2 regions of the Caballeronia sp. LZ033 genome follow, and region 2 is predicted to be linked to the other one. Evidence: riboswitches for the same ligand, from Rfam matches in the RefSeq annotation. Region 2 holds a riboswitch; the other holds the start of a gene.
The links. A riboswitch is a leader RNA that binds a small molecule or an ion and turns the genes downstream of it on or off. The one in region 2 is predicted to bind thiamine pyrophosphate.
Positions count from the first base shown of each region.

Region 1 (8,930 bases), 1.9 Mb from region 2:
CCGAATGGATGCCCTTCGCCATGAAATAGTGGCGCTTGTAGCGCAGCACGCAGACGATCTCGGTGGCCAGCGAGTCGTTCAGCAGCTTCAGCACGGTCTCGCGATCGGCGCCGTAGCTTGCCGTGACGGGACCTTCGTCCATGTGCTGGCGCGCATCGGCGCGGATCTTGTCGAGGTCGAGCACGAACGGGTCGGACGACGCTTGGGGCGCAGCTTTGACAGCAGACGATTTGGACATGTGTTTCGCTCCTGTGAATGAGTTGAGGTGTCGATGGCTGGAGCAGGAAGGCCTTCTTCATGAAAGACCGCATAGCGCCCTGCTATCCAAACACATACGCCGATGCATGCTGCATGCCCGCTCCCCCGGATCCACCGGACGACGGTCGAAAACCCCGTCCGGGACGGCTGTCGGGCGGACCGTCAGGTCCGGAGGACGCCAAGCAGCAAGGTAACGACGAACACCACCAGAAAAATGAAGAACAGGATCTTGGCAATCTCCGCCGCACCCGCCGCGATGCCCGTGAAGCCGAACACGGCGGCGATGATCGCTATGACGAAGAAGACGGCTGCGTAGTGAAGCATGGGACCTCCTCGATGAACGGGTTCAACGTGACCGGGTTCAGCGGCTCAGGAAAGAAGCCCCGCTAGTCGACGACTTTTTTCGTGACTACAAACCCCAGCACCAGGAACACGACGCAGAGAATCAGGAACAACACAAATATGAACTTGGCGATGGCGGCAGCGCCGGCAGCGACGCCCGTGAAACCGAGCAAACCGGCAATCACGGCCACGATCGCGAAAAACAAGGCCCACTTCAGCATGATCGTTCCCCGTATGAGTGATGACCGGACCATGCTAGTCGCGGCGCCGCGGGCGCGCACTCGGGCTGGCTCCTTTTTTGCTGTGGGAATCCACCGACATACGCTTTCAACCGTTGTTGTTTTCGCCCCGATTCCTTCGATCACGCCATGAGCCAAGTCCCGCCCGCCCTGCCGTCTGAACTGCTGGAAGACAAGGCGCCGCTTGCAACCGCCCGGTCGGACGCATCCGACGCAGCCGCCGCGCCCGACAGGCCGGCGCCCGCCGGACTGGCGCGCCGCGCCGCGCGCGTCAATGAATGGATGCGCCGCTACAGCTGGGCCGTGGCGATGACGGTGGCGATCGTCATCACGGTAGGCGGCCTCGTAATCCTCGAGTCGGGACGCATGCGGATTGCCGCCGAATATGAGACGGCGCTCGACGCCAAGGGCGCGACGGCGCAACTGTCGACGCTGGCCGCCGACATCGCGACGCTCGTCGCCGACGAACGCGGCTTCGCCCTCGATCCGGCCGCCGTCTTCCAGACGCATTTCCGGGATACCGCGAGCCGTATGCAGCGCACGCTCGCCTCGCTGGACGCGTACTACCGGCGCATCGGCGACGACACCGCGCTCGCGAGCTTCGCGCAAGTCCGCGCCGCCGCCGTCGATGAAATCGCCCAAGGCAGCGCGCGGCTCGCCGATGCATCGAAGGACACGGCGCGCGCGAAAACGCAAGCGCTACCGCCGCCCGACACGAGCGCGACGCTCGACGCCGCACTGGCCCTGCTGCGTCTCAACGAGGACCAACGGGCGCAGCACGCGCTCGACGCCAGCCGCGCCGACCAGCGCATCTCCACGCTGTGTGTCGGGGCGCTTTGCGCGCTGAACATCGTGTTGTTCCTGTTGCTGTTCCGCAATCTCGGCATCCAGCTCGACAAGCAGGCGCGCGTGCAGAAAGCGCTCATTACGCAGCAGGAAGAACTCGATCAACTGGTCTTCGCGCGCACGCGGCAGCTGGAAGCGCTGGCGTGGCATCTGCAATCCGTCAGCGAGAACGAAAAGACGGAGCTCGCGCGCGAACTGCACGACGAACTCGGCTCGATCCTCACCGCCAGCAAGATGGACGTGGCCTGGGTTCGAGGCAAGCTCAGGGACGCCGAGCCCGCGATGGCCGACAAGCTCACGCGCGCACTCGGCAATCTGGATCAGGGCATTGCGCTGAAGCGTCGCATCATCGAGGACATGCGGCCGACCGTGCTGACCAACTTCGGGCTCGTGACCGCCCTGCGCTCGCTCGCCGACGAAGCCGCGCAACGCAACGGCTGGAGCCTCGAACTCGCGCTGCCCGGGGAAGACGTGAAGCTCGGGGAAGCGGTCGAGATTGCGCTGTTCCGCGTCGCGCAGGAAAGCCTCACCAATGCGGCGAAATACGCGCATGCGAGCGGCATCCGCGTGGCGCTTGCGCTCGATGAGGAGACGGTGTCGCTCACGATACGCGACGACGGCATCGGCATCCGGCCGCAGGACCTGAAGCGCACGCAGACCCACGGGCTGGTAGGCATGCGTCAGCGCGTGTCGGCGCGCGGCGGGCGCTTCGAAATCGAACGGGCGAGTCCGCGCGGCACGATCATCAGCGTGTCGATGCCGCGTGAACGGAGTGCGGGAGCGGTGGATCAGGCCATCGACATGACACCGCTGGCGTAGGACGATTCCCACGCCAAATGCGGAGCGGGACTACACGATAATCCCGGCTCTGCCTACAGCCGGTCTGCTGCGCCTTTTTTATGATTGTTTCTACCGGCGGGTCGGGCGCTGAAATTGCTGGGTGCACCTGCCTCATGAAATTTTGACTTTGCTACCGGTCAGACAGGCGCCTTTCCACCCGACACGATGCGCGATTGCGATTCCTGTCACGCATTTCAACTTCAAGGGGAATACACATGACTCGACTTATCGCACTTTTTCTGCTCGCCGGCACGGCGATGCTCGCAGGTTGCAACACGGTTTCGGGCGCCGGCCAGGACATCTCCAAGGGCGGCCAGGCCATCAGCAATTCCGCCGAAGAACACAAGTAAGCGCAAGACGCGCGGAGCGCCGCCGGAGTGCGGCGCCTGCGTCAGCAGGTTTAATAGCGTTGATCGTGTTCCCTGTCTTCCCGCCGCTTTGCGTGGCGGGATTTTTTTTGGGCAGAACTTCGATGCCGCGTGAACAGATTTTTCGAAGTTTGAGCAGATACTTCGGTTTTGAGCAGATACTTTTTGACGATTGAGCAGATTTGCGGGTCTAAGTCGATTCGCCGGTGGCGCGCGGATTCCAAGTCCGCGTCATCAGCCCCAATCTCCAAATAAAAAACCGGCCGCAAGCGACCGGTTCTCCTCCCTCCGAACCACCGTCTGGCTTACTGCGTATCCGGCAACTCCCGCACCGGCTGCTGCGTATTCCCGCCCTGCGCCACCAGCAAACGGATCTTCTCCGGAATGAGCTGCGAAGCCGCATTGCCCGAAGGAAGCGTCGTGATCAGCCAGTCCGCGTTATTGACCAGATCGAACGAAGCCGACGTATAGACCGGCGTCTTCGAACCCGGCAGCGTCGCGATCAGCTGATACGTGCCGCCCGACACGTAGATCGAATCCTGCTTCGTCGCGGGCACGGCGTTCTTGTAGGACACGCCGGCCATCGTCGGGCTCACGTTCGCGATGCTCGCGCCCGGCGCGATCAGATACAGGTCCAGGTTTGGCGCGTTCGTCGATGCGTTGAAGGCCCGCACCCGCGCGCTGCCCGAAAGCAGACCCTTGTCGAAGGGATCGTCGATCACCGCGATCGACGGCAGGAAGCCCGCGTCCGGCAGCGCGATCACCGTGTATTCGTGACCCTTCGCCGCGTTGTTGATGCTGGTGTCGGTGGCGAGCTGCGTCGTCGTGTTGATGGCCGCGTACGAGAAGTTGTGCTGGCCCGTGTCGATGTTGGCGAAATTGGTCGCCGTCGGATAAGCCAGGTTCGACTGGAGGATCTTGCCGTTGTCGTAGAAGTCGACGTTCGGCCCGCCAGGGAGCGCGTGAACGAAATGGACCTGGGGCTGCGTGACGCCGATCTCCTTGCCCAGATCGTCCGAACTGCCGCCGCAAGCGGACAGCACGGAGGCAACGGCGGCGAGCGCGGCTGCGGTGCGGATGAGCTTCATGTTTCCACCTTCCTTGTTGTATTCGACCACCTCGTTACGCGGACCGGTACGCGCGAACGTCCAGATGTTTACCCCTTCCCGCTCGCGGACCGACCTTCTGTTTTCCTTCCTTGCCGGTTTCGGCGGCGCAATTCAGGCCACGCATTCCGGTGCCTGCACTGAGCAATGCCCATGCCCCGCGCCGGTGCGCGCCCGCCGCGCGGGTGCCGCAAAGCCTTGCGCAGCAAGGCTTTGGAATTTGTTAGAGGAATTGTTCGGGAGAGCAGGCGAGAAACGGACGTGCAGCTGCCGCTGCCATGCGCAGAACATCGCGAAGTGGAGGTTTTTACAAAAAGTAAGCGCTCAGAGCAGCCCGCGCCGGCGATGATCGAACCAGAAAGACAGCCCGACCGACAGCAGGATCACGACCGTCGCAATGACGGTCCAGCGCGTGACGATCTCGCCCAGCAGCACCGCGCCGAGCAGCACGGCGACCACCGGATTCACGTACAGGCAACTCGTTGCGACGATCGTGCTGGTATGGCGGATCAGAAAGTTGTACGCGACATATGCGGCCATCGAACCGATCAGCATCAGGTACAGGAACGACACGCCCGCGCCGAGGCTGACATGCGTCAGCCGCTCACCGGCGGCGAATGCGATGCCCGTCGCAATAAGCCCGCCCAGTCCGATCTGCAGCGCCGTGGACATCAGCAGATCGGACGGCTGCGGCAGGCGGCCCGCCAGATGCGCGCCGCCTGCCCAGAAGATCGCGGCGCACAGGATGGCGAGCGTGCCGACCGTCGAACTGGGCGACGGATCGCCGTGGTTCAGCAACACGATGCCGATCAAGCCGAGCGCCACCGCGAACCATTCGCCGCGCGCGACGCCCCGGCCCGACAGCGCGGTGAAGATGGTCGCGAAGAGCGGCACGGTGGCGACCATCACGGCGGCAGTGCCGGTGCCGACGGTGCCCATGCCGTAGGCCATCATTCCGCTCGACAGCCCTTCAAGCAAGGTGCCGACAAGCGCCGCATTGCGTACTTCGCGCGCGCTCGGCCACACGGCCTTGCGATGCACGGCGAGCGCGAACAGCCCGATGCCCGCGCACAGGTTGCGCAGGCCGCCGAGCAAGAGCGGCGGAAACGATTCGAGCGCGAGATGAATGCCGAGATACGTCGAGCCCCAGACGAGGTAGACGACGGCCAGCGCGAGCGCTACCTGCCCCTTGAAGGAACGCGGCGCACGAAACGGAAAACGATCGGGAAAACTGAATGGCAGGCGCGGCGGCGGAAGCGCGGACATGCATTACTCCGCGACGGCTGCGCGCCGGATCGATGAGACAAAAACCGGCGAAAGCGTAGCAGCAAAAACCAGACTCAACGGCATGGCAGAACGAGGAAATGCGGGATAAACGGAGTACGCGGGAAGGGTCGCACGATGAGCCGCAAGCGCTCCGGGAAAACCCGGAATTTGCGGCGCCCGCCATTATGCAGTAAGCGCCCTGCCCATTCGAAGGATTTCGCCGATGGTTGCCAAGACGCCACGCCGCGGTGTAATGTCACGGCTGCTAACGCGGGGGTCCTGCGTTGCGCATCGCGGTTTGGCCGGCCTGACATGACCGAACCGCTTCGTGCGGCGTGGGTGAGAAATACCCTTTGAACCTGATCTGGATAATGCCAGCGCAGGGAAGCGTTCGGGCTCCATGGCCTGCCGCATCCGGCCACCTCTTCCGAGCCCGTACCTTTCCATCTCGTTCCTCCTGTTTAGCTCCTGAGTCAGTTCGGGCGGCGTCATCGCTCGTGCTGAAAAATATCGTCCCTATTGCTTCGCATGGGACGGAAGCAAGCGCCCACGCGCTCACTTCTGTCGCAAGGAGAAACAGCACATGAATGCCAATCCCAAGTTCCTGTCCGAAAACGCCGTCGTCGACGCCGCCGCCATCGCGCCGCTGCCGAACTCGCGCAAGGTCTACGTCACCGGTTCGACGCCCGACATCCGCGTGCCGATGCGCGAAATCACCCAGTCCGACACCCCCGACGGCTTCGGCGGCGAGAAGAATCCGCCCGTCTACGTGTACGACACGTCCGGCCCCTACACGGACCCGGAAGCGAAGATCGACATCCGTTCGGGATTGCCCGCGCTGCGCGGCGCATGGATCGAACAGCGCGGCGACACCGAAGAACTCGCCGGCCTCTCCAGCGACTTCGGCCGCGAGCGCGCCGCCGATGACAAGACCGCCGAACTGCGTTTCCCCGGCCTGCATCGCAAGCCGCGCCGCGCGCTCGCCGGCAAGAACGTATCGCAGATGCACTACGCGCGCGCCGGCATCATCACGCCGGAGATGGAATACATCGCGATCCGCGAAAACCAGCGGCGCGCCGAATACCTCGAAAGCCTGAAGCAGAGCGGCCCGAACGGCGAGAAGCTCGCCGCCATGATGGGCCGCCAGCATCCGGGCCAGGCCTTCGGTGCAGCGGCGTTCGGCAAGGACGCGCTGAAGGCGATCACGCCCGAGTTCGTGCGCGACGAAGTGGCCCGCGGGCGCGCCATCATCCCGGCGAACATCAATCACCCGGAAAGCGAGCCGATGATCATCGGCCGCAACTTCCTCGTGAAGATCAACGCGAACATCGGCAATTCGGCGGTGACGTCGTCGATCGGCGAAGAAGTCGACAAGATGACCTGGGCGATCCGCTGGGGCGGCGACACGGTGATGGACCTTTCCACCGGCAAGCACATTCACGAAACGCGCGAGTGGATCATCCGCAATTCGCCGGTGCCGATCGGCACGGTGCCCATCTACCAGGCGCTCGAAAAGGTCAACGGCAAGGCCGAGGACCTGACCTGGGAAATCTTCCGCGACACGCTCATCGAGCAGGCGGAACAGGGCGTCGACTATTTCACGATCCACGCCGGCGTGCGCCTGCAATACGTGCCGCTGACCGCCAACCGGATGACGGGCATCGTGTCGCGCGGCGGCTCGATCATGGCGAAATGGTGTCTCGCGCATCATCGCGAGAGCTTCATCTACGAGCACTTCGAAGACATCTGCGAAATCATGAAGCAGTACGACGTCTCGTTCTCGCTCGGCGACGGCCTGCGTCCCGGCTCGATCTACGACGCCAACGACGAAGCCCAGCTCGGCGAACTGAAGACGCTCGGCGAGCTCACGCAGGTGGCGTGGAAGCACGACGTGCAGGTGATGATCGAAGGTCCGGGCCACGTGCCGATGCAGCTCATCAAGGAGAATATGGATCTCCAGCTGCAATGGTGTGACGAGGCGCCGTTCTACACGCTCGGGCCGCTGACGACCGACATTGCGCCGGGCTACGACCACATCACGTCGGGCATCGGCGCGGCGATGATCGGCTGGTTCGGCACGGCGATGCTGTGCTATGTCACGCCGAAGGAGCACTTGGGCCTGCCGAACAAGGACGACGTCAAGGAAGGCATCATCACCTACAAGCTCGCGGCGCACGCGGCCGATCTGGCCAAGGGGCATCCGGGCGCGCAGGTGCGCGACAACGCCTTGTCGAAGGCGCGTTTCGAGTTCCGCTGGGAAGACCAGTTCAATCTGGGCCTGGACCCGGACAAGGCGCGCGAATTCCACGATGAAACCCTGCCGAAGGATTCGGCCAAGGTCGCGCACTTCTGCTCGATGTGCGGCCCGCATTTCTGCTCGATGAAGATCACGCAGGACGTGCGCGATTTCGCGGCGAAACAGGGCCTCAGCGAACAGGATGCGCTGGCGAAAGGCATGGAAACCAAGGCGATCGAATTCGTGAAGAAGGGTTCGGAGATCTATCAGCCGACCTGATGCCGGACCGTTTTCAGTAGCGATCAACGGCCTGACGCGCTTCGTGTGCGTCGGGCCTTTTTTGCTGGCGCATCCGGCGCCGGCCTTGTTCCATAAGGCTTGAGCCTCTCCAGACGAATCAGGCACTTTTCCTGCTGGTCAAGCGACGAAGCGGTCGGGACAGTCGCGGCTCCTGCGGATGCCTGGAAGCCGCCCCGCCGCCGCTTCGCTCAACATCGTATTCGGAGAGTCGACATGAAAAACATCAAACAGATCGGCGTCGCTGCAACGGTCGTGGCGCTTCTCGGGGGCCTGACAGCCTGCGGCGACATGAGCACGCGTCAACGGGATACCGCGATCGGCGCAGGCGTCGGGGCAGCGGGCGGCGCCGCCATCGGCGGCAGCGGACTTTCGACGCTCGGCGGCGCGGCCGTCGGCGGCATCATCGGCAATCAGGTCGGGAAGTAATCCGGCCTGCCCGGTACGGCGAAACGCAGTCGTTTCGCCGCCACGTTTCAGAACTGACACAAACGGCCACCCGGTCATCTCCCCTTCCGACCGTCGGCCGACCGCAGCGCCGCCGTTCGAGTAAGCTGATTCATGACGGACCCGCCCGGCAGCAACGCTTCATCATCGATCTACACCGGGCGTTACACACCGTCAGGAGCAGGATCATGGAATTCGCTCGTCTCGTTCTCCGAAGGTCGGCCGTCATCGCGGCTACGGCCACCGCAACGCTTCTCGGCGGGTGCTACTACGGTTACCCGGCCTATCCGCCTTACCCAGTTGTCAGCACCGCTTACACGCAGCGCGAGTTCACCGTTCCGGCGTCCGGCGCGACGGTAGCCACTGCGTCTTCAGCGACCTTGCCACCGCAGTATGAATACGCGATCGGCGCCCTCGATCCGAACTACTCGAATTACTACCAGACCTATCCCTACCCGTACGCCGGCTACCCCTATTACCCCGCCTATGGCGGCTACCCGGCGTATTACGGCTATGCGCCGGTTTCATTCAGCTTCGGCTACTGGGGCGGCGGTGGTTGCTGCTGGGGCCGCGGCTGGCGTGGCGGCGGCTACTACGGCCATGGGGGGCACGGCGGCGGCGGCTGGCACGGCGGCGGTGGATACGGCCACGGGTGGCAAGGCGGCGGCGGTTGGCACGGTGGCGG
Region 1 covers NZ_JARUXQ010000001.1:1,064,419-1,073,348, reverse strand. Annotated here, with positions in the region: gene QCE62_RS04820 (ferritin-like domain-containing protein) at 1-238, opposite strand, end outside; gene QCE62_RS04815 (DUF1328 family protein) at 421-582, opposite strand; gene QCE62_RS04810 (DUF1328 domain-containing protein) at 645-821, opposite strand; gene QCE62_RS04805 (sensor histidine kinase) at 969-2,504, shown strand; gene QCE62_RS04800 (entericidin A/B family lipoprotein) at 2,741-2,875, shown strand; gene QCE62_RS04795 (DUF4397 domain-containing protein) at 3,199-3,981, opposite strand; gene QCE62_RS04790 (EamA family transporter) at 4,324-5,265, opposite strand; TPP riboswitch at 5,528-5,669, shown strand; gene thiC (phosphomethylpyrimidine synthase ThiC) at 5,849-7,780, shown strand; gene QCE62_RS04780 (glycine zipper 2TM domain-containing protein) at 8,015-8,227, shown strand; gene QCE62_RS04775 (hypothetical protein) at 8,434-8,930, shown strand, end outside.
Region 1: linked by a shared signal. The riboswitch ahead of thiC (phosphomethylpyrimidine synthase ThiC) and the one ahead of QCE62_RS13680 (FAD-dependent oxidoreductase) in region 2 are both predicted to bind thiamine pyrophosphate.

Region 2 (8,930 bases):
GCCGTGCCTCCGCCTTTTTGAGAGTTTTCACGGTTGACCAGCAAACATTTGTTGCAATGTCGAAACCGCTACGGCGGTGTCCGGCGCCTCGGTGACGGCACGCACTACCGCGCCGCTGCCGACGCCCGTCGCGAGCACGCCGGGCATCGCCTGGGCATCGATTCCGCCGATCGCCACCAGCGGCACGCGGCCCGACAGCAACTGCACGTAGCGCGCGAGCCGCGCCAGGCCCTGCGGTTTGGTCGGCATGACCTTGGTCGTGGTCGGGAACACGGCGCCGAGAGCCAGGTAGCTCGGCCGGAAATGCAGCGCGCGCAGCATCTCGTAATAGCCGTGCGTGGACAGGCCGAGCCGCACGCCGGCCCGCGCGATCGCGTTCAGATCCGCCGTCTGCACGTCTTCCTGGCCGAGATGCACGCCATAGGCGCCCGCCGCGATCGCCTCGCGCCAGTGATCGTTGATGAACAGCTGCGCGCCGTGCCGGCGCCCCGCTTCGACCGAAAGCGAAATTTGCTCGCGCAAAACGGCGGGCGTGTCGGAGCCGGTCGACTTGCGGCGCAGCTGCGCCGTGCGCACGCCGAGATCGAGGACCCGTTCCACCCAGGTGGCATCCGGCAGCACCGGATACAGCCCGAGCCGGTCCGGACACGGCGCGAAGCCGCCTTCCGGTGCGGGCGGCAAGTCCGCGACGCGCGGGAAGGTCGCGAAATCGACGGGCCATGCGTCGTCGCGCGCCTCGTCGCCGGCACGCCACGCGAGCGCGAGCACCAGCGCGTCTTGCGGCTCGAAGTTGCAATCAAGGAACGCCGCGAGCGCCGCGAGCCAGTCGTCGCTGCGTGCGCCTTCCAGTGCGAAACGCTCGTCGCCCCGATGCAGCACCACGCGCTCCTCATGGGCTTCGAGCACGGCCGCGCCCTGCTCCGTCAGGCGCCCGGCGTCGGCGTCGTGCGCCTCGGTGAACACGATCAGGTCGTTCGCCTGCGGCGTTTCGGGCGCGGTCAGGCAAATGCGCCAGCGCGTTTCCGCAACGGGCCAGTCGCCCAGCCGGGCGCGGATCCGTTCCGCGACCTCGATCAGCTCGTCCGCCGGCGGCCAGAACACTTCACGATTCAGCAAGCTCATGCCGCGCCTCCTTCCTGATGCCAGAACGGCATGCCGACCACCGGCGTGCTCGCCTGCGCGCTGTCGCGCTCGGCCATCGGTCCGGCGAGAAACGCGGTGCGTCCCGCCTCGACGCCCAGCGCGAACGCCCGCGCCATCTGCGGCGGAAAGGTCGCCTGCGACACCGCCGTGTTGAGCAGCACGCCGTCGAAGCCCCATTCCATCACCTGACTGGCGTGCGACGGCACGCCGAGCCCGGCATCGACGATCAGCGGCACGTCCGGCAAACGCTCGCGCAGCGTGCGCAGCCCGTACGGATTGGTCACGCCGCGACCGGTGCCGATCGGCGCGCCCCATGGCATCAGCGCTTCGCAGCCCACGTCGAGCAGGCGCCGGCCGATCACGAGGTCTTCCGTGCAATAGGGCAGCACCTTGAAGCCATCGCGGATCAGCTTCGACGCCGCCTCGACCAGACCGATCGGATCGGGCTGCAAGGTGTAGTCGTCGCCGATCAGTTCGAGCTTGATCCAGGGCGTCTCGAACACTTCGCGGGCCATGCAGGCCGTGGTCAGCACCTCGTCGACGCTCTGGCAGCCCGCCGTGTTCGGCAGCAGCGCGACGCCGTGACGCTTGAGCACGTCGAAGAAGCCGGCCTCGCCAGTCTCGGACTGGCGCCGCAGCGCAACCGTCACCATGCCGGGACGCGCGGCGTCGATGGCGTCCGACAGCGATTGCAGCGACGGATAACGCGACGTGCCGAGCAAGAGCCGGCTCGGGAACGACTGGCCGTAGAGCGTGAGCACGTCGGCGGTCTGTGTGGTCATGATGGGATCCTTCGATTCTTCGGAATGCGTCATGCGACCTAGCCGCCCGCGACGGGCGACACGACGTCGAGCCGGTCGCCGGCGGAAAGCGTACGGATGGCGTGCTCGCCGCGCGCGACGAACTGGCCGTTGAGCGCGACGGCGAACGGCGGTTTCGCGCCGAAGGCGGCGAGCGCCTCGTTGACGGTGGCGGCGTCGGGCAGCTCGAAGGCGCGCTGATTGATGTGGATGTTCATGGCTTTGTCTCTTGTCTAGTGCGACAGCGCCGGCGCCGGTGTCGCAACAGTGTCGGCCGCGCCATGCAGCAGTTCCGGCCAGCGGGCGGCGCGGCGATGTTCATCGAAGCTCGCGTGGCTGGCTACATTGCCGGCGATGAGCGCTTCCGCCAGCCGGCACGCGGCGTCCGCGACTTCGGGCGCAATCATGAAGCCATGCCGATACAGCCCGTTCACGCGCACCGTCCGTGCCCCGTCCCAGACGATGGCGGGCCGGTGATCCGGCAAGGTCGGCCGGCAGTGGGCGTTGAGCTCGAGGATGCGCGCCTCGCCGAAACCCGGATGCACGGCGAACGCGGCGCTCAGCAGTTCGAGCGCGGACCGCACGCTCACCGGCGACATGTCCTCGCCTTCGATTTCCGTCGCGCCGATCACGTAGAGATCGTCCTGCTTCGGCGCGATATAGAGCGGATAGCGCGGATGCAGCAGCCGCACCGGCCGCGACAGCCCGATGCCCGGCGCGTGCACTCGCGCCACCTCGCCGCGAATTCCGCGCAGCGCGGGCCAGGCGGGCTTGCCGCCGAGGCCGCGGCAATCGATGATCCAGCGCGCGTCGGGCATGGCCTCGACCGTCGTGTTCCAGTGCGTGCGCACGCCGCGCGCGGCGAGTCCCGCGGCCAATGCGGCGAGCGCCTGGCGGTTGTCGAGCTGTCCTTCGTTCGGCAGCAGCCAGCCTTGCGCGAAACGCGTGCCGAGCGCCGGTTCCGCCTGCGCGACCTGGGTGCCGGCGAGCTTGACGAAGCCGCCATCGAGCAGGCCGGCCGGAGAATTGGCGCGCAGCCGGCGTTCGAGCAAGGGCGCCTCGGCGCGATCCGCGCCATGCCAGACGACAAGCGTGCCGTTGCGCTGGAAAAAGACCGGCTCGGGCAATTGCGCGATGAGCCCCGGCCAGCGTTCGAGCGATGCCGCGCCGAGCCCGACCACAAGCGGTTCCGCGCTGGCGGCTTCGGCGAGCGGCGCCAGCATCGCGGCGGCAACCCAGGCGGCCGACTGCGAGCCGAGCGCGTCGCCGCGCTCGAAAAGACTCACTCGATGCCCCGCGCCTGCGAGCTGCCAGGCCACGAGCCGGCCGACGAGCCCGCCGCCGATCACGGCGAAATCCGCCTGGGGGTCGGCGGTCTGATGGATGCTGTTCAATTCGATGTCTCCTATCGGCCGGCGCGGGCACATAAAGCGTGCGCACGAGGCTCATGCCTCACGCTGCGTCAGAAAGGAGGAAGGCAGAATTGGCCCGATCCGTCCGTGCAGGCGCTGCGGCACATCACAAGGACGACATGGGCGGAGAGACCGGCCCGGCTGCGGATGCGCGCCGGACGGAAAGAACAAGGTGCGGAAGAAACTGGAGGAATGGCGCGGGTGGCGCGCGTTCTCCGGAAACTTCCCTCGCCGGTATTACCCGGATCGGGTGCAAAGGGTCTCTCTCAGCCTCGCTGCGTGAGGGCCGGTTCCGGCCGTCGATGCATGCAAAGCACCCCTGTTTCGTCGAAGGTCATTAGAACATGAAAGGCAAAGGCGCTGCAAACCGGGATTGCGCCCTGCTTTTTTCCTGTGCGGCGGCACTCTGGCACAATGCCGCGAACACGGTTCAGCCGGCGAGCGCGCGAAATTAAGTGAGCGTTAAGGCAAGTTCGGAACAATTTGCAGGCCCGAAACTGGCTGCCCTGAACACCACCGCAGGCCGCAGCCGGCCGCACCGCGCAGCACGCCCGTCGCGCGACCACGCAACAATCCGCCGCCCGAAGGGCGCATCGGCAGGAAGCTCATGATCGACACACGCACCGAAAATACTCAGCAAAAGGCCGACGAAGTCTCGGCGTGGAGCCTCATCAAGCCCTACTGGGTTTCCGAGGAACGCGGCTTCGCGTGGGGCCTGCTCGTGGCGATCATCGCGATCAACATGACGGTCGTGTGGATCAACGTCCGGCTCAACAGCTGGAACGCGGACTTCTACAACGCGCTGCAGAACAAGAACGTCAAGGATTTCCCGCACCTGCTGCTGATCTTCACCGGCCTGGCATTCGCTTACATCCTGCTCGCGGTCTATGGACGGTATCTGCGGCAGATGCTGGCGTTCCGCTGGCGGCAATGGCTGACGAACAAGTATCTCGAACAATGGTTCGGCGACAAGGCGTTCTATCGAATTGAACGCGACCGGCTCGCCGACAACCCTGACCAGCGTATCAGCGACGACCTGCAATCCTTCGCGACCACGACGCTTTCGCTCTCGCTCGATCTGCTCTCGACGCTCGTCACGCTGGTCACGTTCATCACGATCCTGTGGACCATCGCGGGCGCGCTGACCTTCTCGCTCGGCGGCACGCCGATCACGATTCCGGGCTACATGGTCTGGGCCGCCGCGCTGTACGCGATCCTGGGCTCGCTGATCATCCAGAAGGTCGGGCATCCGCTGGTATCGATCAACTACCAGCAGCAGAAGGTGGAAGCGGACTTCCGCTTCGGGCTGATCCGCGTGCGCGAGAACGCCGAACAGATTGCCTTCTACGACGGCATCACGACCGAAACGGCGACCGCCAAGTCCATCTTCCAGCGCATTCGCGACAACTGGTGGCTGATCATGAAGTACACGAAGCGCATGACCTTCGTGCTGAGTTTCTATGGCCAGATCGCCATCATCTTTCCGATCATGGTCGCGGCGCCGCGCTACTTCGCGGGCGCGTTCTCGTTTGGCGTGCTGATGCAGATTTCATCGGCGTTCGGCACGGTCAGCGATTCGTTTTCCTGGTTCATCAACAGTTATTCGACCTTGGTCGAATGGCGCGCCACGGTGAATCGTCTGCGTGAATTCAAGCGCGTGATGCGCTCCACCCACATCCGCGAGGAAAACTCGCCGGCGACCGCGCGCGGCGGCATCAACCTGCACTACACGAGCACGCCGTCGCTCACGACCAAGGGTCTGACGCTCGCGCTGCCGAACGGCACGCCGCTGTCGCGGGTGGCGAACGTGTCGGTGGAGCCGGGCTCGCGCTGGCTGGTGGTCGGACCGTCGGGCTCGGGCAAGAGCACCCTGATGCGGGCGCTCGCGGGACTGTGGCCGTTCGGCGACGGCACCATCGACGCTCCCGTCGACGCGAAGATGATGTTCATCCCGCAAGTGAGCTATCTGCCGATCGGCACGCTGCGTGCGGCGCTCGCGTATCCGTCGCCGGGCGGCACGTTCAGCGACGAAGAAACCCGCGAGGCGCTGCGTCTCTGCAATCTCGGGTCGTATGTGGATCGGCTGGAGGAAAGTGCGCATTGGGCGCGGAGTCTGTCGCCGGGCGAGCAGCAACGTCTGGCCGCGGCGCGCGTGCTGCTGCACAAGCCGGATTTCCTGTTCCTCGATGAAGCGACCAGCGCGCTCGACGCGGAGAACGAACTGCATATCTACAACACGGTGCTGGAGAAGCTGCCGAAGGCGGCGATTCTGAGCGTCGCGCATCGTGAGTCGGTCGCGATGTTCCATGACTACAAGATCGAGATCGAGAGGACGATGGCGGAAGCTTGAGGCGGTTTTCGGTTTCGGGTGGGTCGCGAGGACCACATCGGTGAGGGATTGCTGGTGCGGTTTTTTCTTTGCTATCTGGCGCAGTAGTCAACAGCGCCTGCGCTCCTGAAAACCAAAAAGGCGGACAGCCTTTCGACCATCCGCCTTTCTCAAGCCTGACAAGACGACCCTTTAACGCGGCAGCTCACTGCTCCCCATCAGGAACGCATCGACCGACCGCGCGCACTGGCGTCCTTCGCGAATCGCCCACACCACCAGCGACTGGCCGCGCCGCATATCGCCCGCCGTGAACACCTTGTCCACCGACGTGTAATACGCTTTGTCGCCTTCGGTCGAAGCACGCACGTTGCCGCGCGCATCCTTCTCGACGCCGAACGCTTCCAGCACCGGCGACACCGGCTGCGTAAAGCCCATCGCGAGCAGCACGAGATCGGCCTTCATCTCGAACTCCGAACCCGGCACTTCCTGCATCTTGCCGCCCTTCCACTCGACGCGCACCGCAATCAGCTTCTCGACCTTGCCGTTCTTGCCCTCGAAGCGCTTCGTCGCCACCGACCAGTCACGCTCGCAGCCCTCTTCATGCGACGAAGACGTGCGCAGCTTGATCGGCCAGTACGGCCACACGAGCGGCTTGTTCTCTTCTTCAGGCGGCTGCGCCAGCAGTTCGAACTGCGTCACGCCCTTCGCGCCATGCCGGTTCGACGTGCCGACACAATCCGAACCCGTATCGCCGCCGCCGATCACGACCACATGCTTGCCCTTGGCCAGCAGCTGGTCCGGGACCTTGTCACCGGCATTGACCTTGTTCTGCTGCGGCAGGAATTCCATCGCGTAGTAGATGCCCTGGAGCTCGCGGCCCGGCACCGGCAGATCACGCGGCGTTTCCGACCCGCCCGCGATCACCACGGCGTCGAACTGTTCCTTCAGCTCGTCCGGCGTGATGGTTTCCTTCGCCGTGTTGGCGATGTATTCCGGCATCGCTTCCTTGCCGATGAACACATTGGTGCGGAACGACACGCCTTCCGCTTCCATCTGGCGCATGCGGCGGTCGATCAGCCACTTCTCCAGCTTGAAGTCGGGAATGCCGTAGCGCAGCAGGCCGCCGATGCGGTCGTTCTTCTCGAACACGACGACGTCATGTCCCGCGCGTCCCAGCTGCTGCGCGGCAGCGAGTCCCGCGGGACCGGAACCGACCACGGCAACCTTCTTGCCCGTCTTGTGCTTCGGCGGCTGCGGCACGACCCAGCCTTCGGCGAAGGCCTTGTCGATGATCGCGTGCTCGATCGATTTGATGCCGACCGGATCGTCGTTGATGCCCAGCGTACACGCCGATTCGCACGGCGCCGGGCAGATGCGGCCCGTGAACTCCGGGAAGTTGTTGGTGGAATGCAGCACGTTGATCGCGCTCTTCCAGTCCTGCTGGAACACCAGATCGTTGAAGTCCGGAATGATGTTGTTGACCGGACAGCCGTTGTTACAGAACGGAATGCCGCAGTCCATGCAGCGCGCGCCCTGAACCTTCGCGTCTTCATCGGTCAGCGCTGCAACAAATTCCTTGTAGTGCTTGACGCGGGTCAGCGGTGCTTCGTACGCCTCGTGCTGGCGCTCGAACTCGAGAAAACCGGTTGCCTTGCCCATTTCTTTCTCTGTATTTGGTGAGGATCACGCGCTCCGACGTCTTTGCGGCAGAGCGCGCTTGTTTCTGTGTGAACGAGGCGTCAAGCCGCGATGGCGTCCTTCGACTTCTTCGCGCCAATCTCAGCCAGCGCGCGCTTGTACTCCGTCGGAAAGACCTTGACGAACTGGCGGCGCGACGCGTCCCAGTTTTCGAGCAAGGCCTTCGCGCGCGGCGAGCCGGTGAACTGGAAGTGACGCTCGATCAGCCCCTTGAGCAGCGCTTCGTCGGTCTTGCCGGCGTGCCACAGCGCGCGGTCCACCGTGCGCTCCTGTTCGGCCTGCTGCAGCACCGGATCGAGCGCGACCATCGACTTGTTGCACTTGCCCGCGAAGCTGCCATCCGGGTCGTACACGAACGCGATGCCGCCCGACATGCCCGCCGCGAAGTTGCGGCCAGTCTCGCCGAGCACGACCACCGTGCCGCCGGTCATGTATTCGCAGCCGTGGTCGCCGGTGCCCTCGACGACCGCCGTCGCGCCCGAGTTGCGCACGCAGAAGCGCTCGCCCGCGACGCCGCGGAAATACGCTTCGCCTTCGATCGCGCCGTACATCACCGTGTTGCCGCAGATGATGTTTTCCTCGGACTTGCCGCGGAAGTCGTTGGTCGGGCGAATGATGATGCGCCCGCCCGAAAGGCCCTTGCCGACGTAGTCGTTGCCGTCGCCGACCAGATCCAGCGTCACGCCCTTCGCGAGGAACGCGCCGAAGCTCTGACCCGCCGTGCCCTTCAGCTGGATGTGGATGGAGTCGTCGGGCAGGCCGTCGTGGCCATGCTTCTTCGCGATCGTGCCGGACAGCATGGCGCCGACCGTACGGTTCACGTTGCGCACCGGCTGGATGAACGACACATGCTCGCCCTTCTCGATGGCGGCCTTCGACTTCTCGATCAGGATGTGATCGAGCGCCTTGTCCAGACCGTGGTCCTGCACGTCCACATGCTTGCGCGCGACATCGGCTTCCACCGGCACCTGATAGAACACGCGCGAGAAATCGAGACCCTTCGCCTTCCAGTGCTCGACGCCCTTCTTCGTGTCGAGCAGCTCGGCGCGGCCGATCAGGTCGTCGAACTTGCGGATGCCGAACTGCGCCATGATTTCGCGCACTTCCTCGGCCACGAAGAAGAAGAAGTTGACGACGTGTTCCGGCTGGCCGGAGAACTTCGCGCGCAGCACCGGGTCCTGCGTCGCGACGCCGACCGGGCACGTGTTCAGATGGCACTTGCGCATCATGATGCAGCCTTCGACGACGAGCGGCGCCGTTGCGAAGCCAAACTCGTCCGCGCCGAGCAGCGCGCCGATCACGACGTCGCGGCCGGTCTTCATCTGGCCGTCGGCCTGCACGCGGATACGGCCGCGCAGACGGTTCAGCACCAGGGTCTGCTGGGTTTCGGCGAGACCGAGTTCCCACGGCGTGCCCGCATGCTTGAGCGACGACAGCGGCGAAGCGCCCGTGCCGCCGTCATGGCCCGCGATCACGACGTGATCCGCCTTCGCCTTCGCGACACCGGCCGCCACCGTGCCGACGCCCACTTCGGACACCAGCTTGACG
Region 2 covers NZ_JARUXQ010000001.1:2,931,403-2,940,332, forward strand. Annotated here, with positions in the region: gene thiE (thiamine phosphate synthase) at 28-1,122, opposite strand; gene QCE62_RS13670 (thiazole synthase) at 1,119-1,925, opposite strand; gene thiS (sulfur carrier protein ThiS) at 1,964-2,161, opposite strand; gene QCE62_RS13680 (FAD-dependent oxidoreductase) at 2,177-3,337, opposite strand; TPP riboswitch at 3,562-3,686, opposite strand; gene QCE62_RS13685 (ABC transporter ATP-binding protein/permease) at 3,963-5,705, shown strand; gene QCE62_RS13690 (glutamate synthase subunit beta) at 5,877-7,343, opposite strand; gene QCE62_RS13695 (glutamate synthase-related protein) at 7,424-8,930, opposite strand, start outside.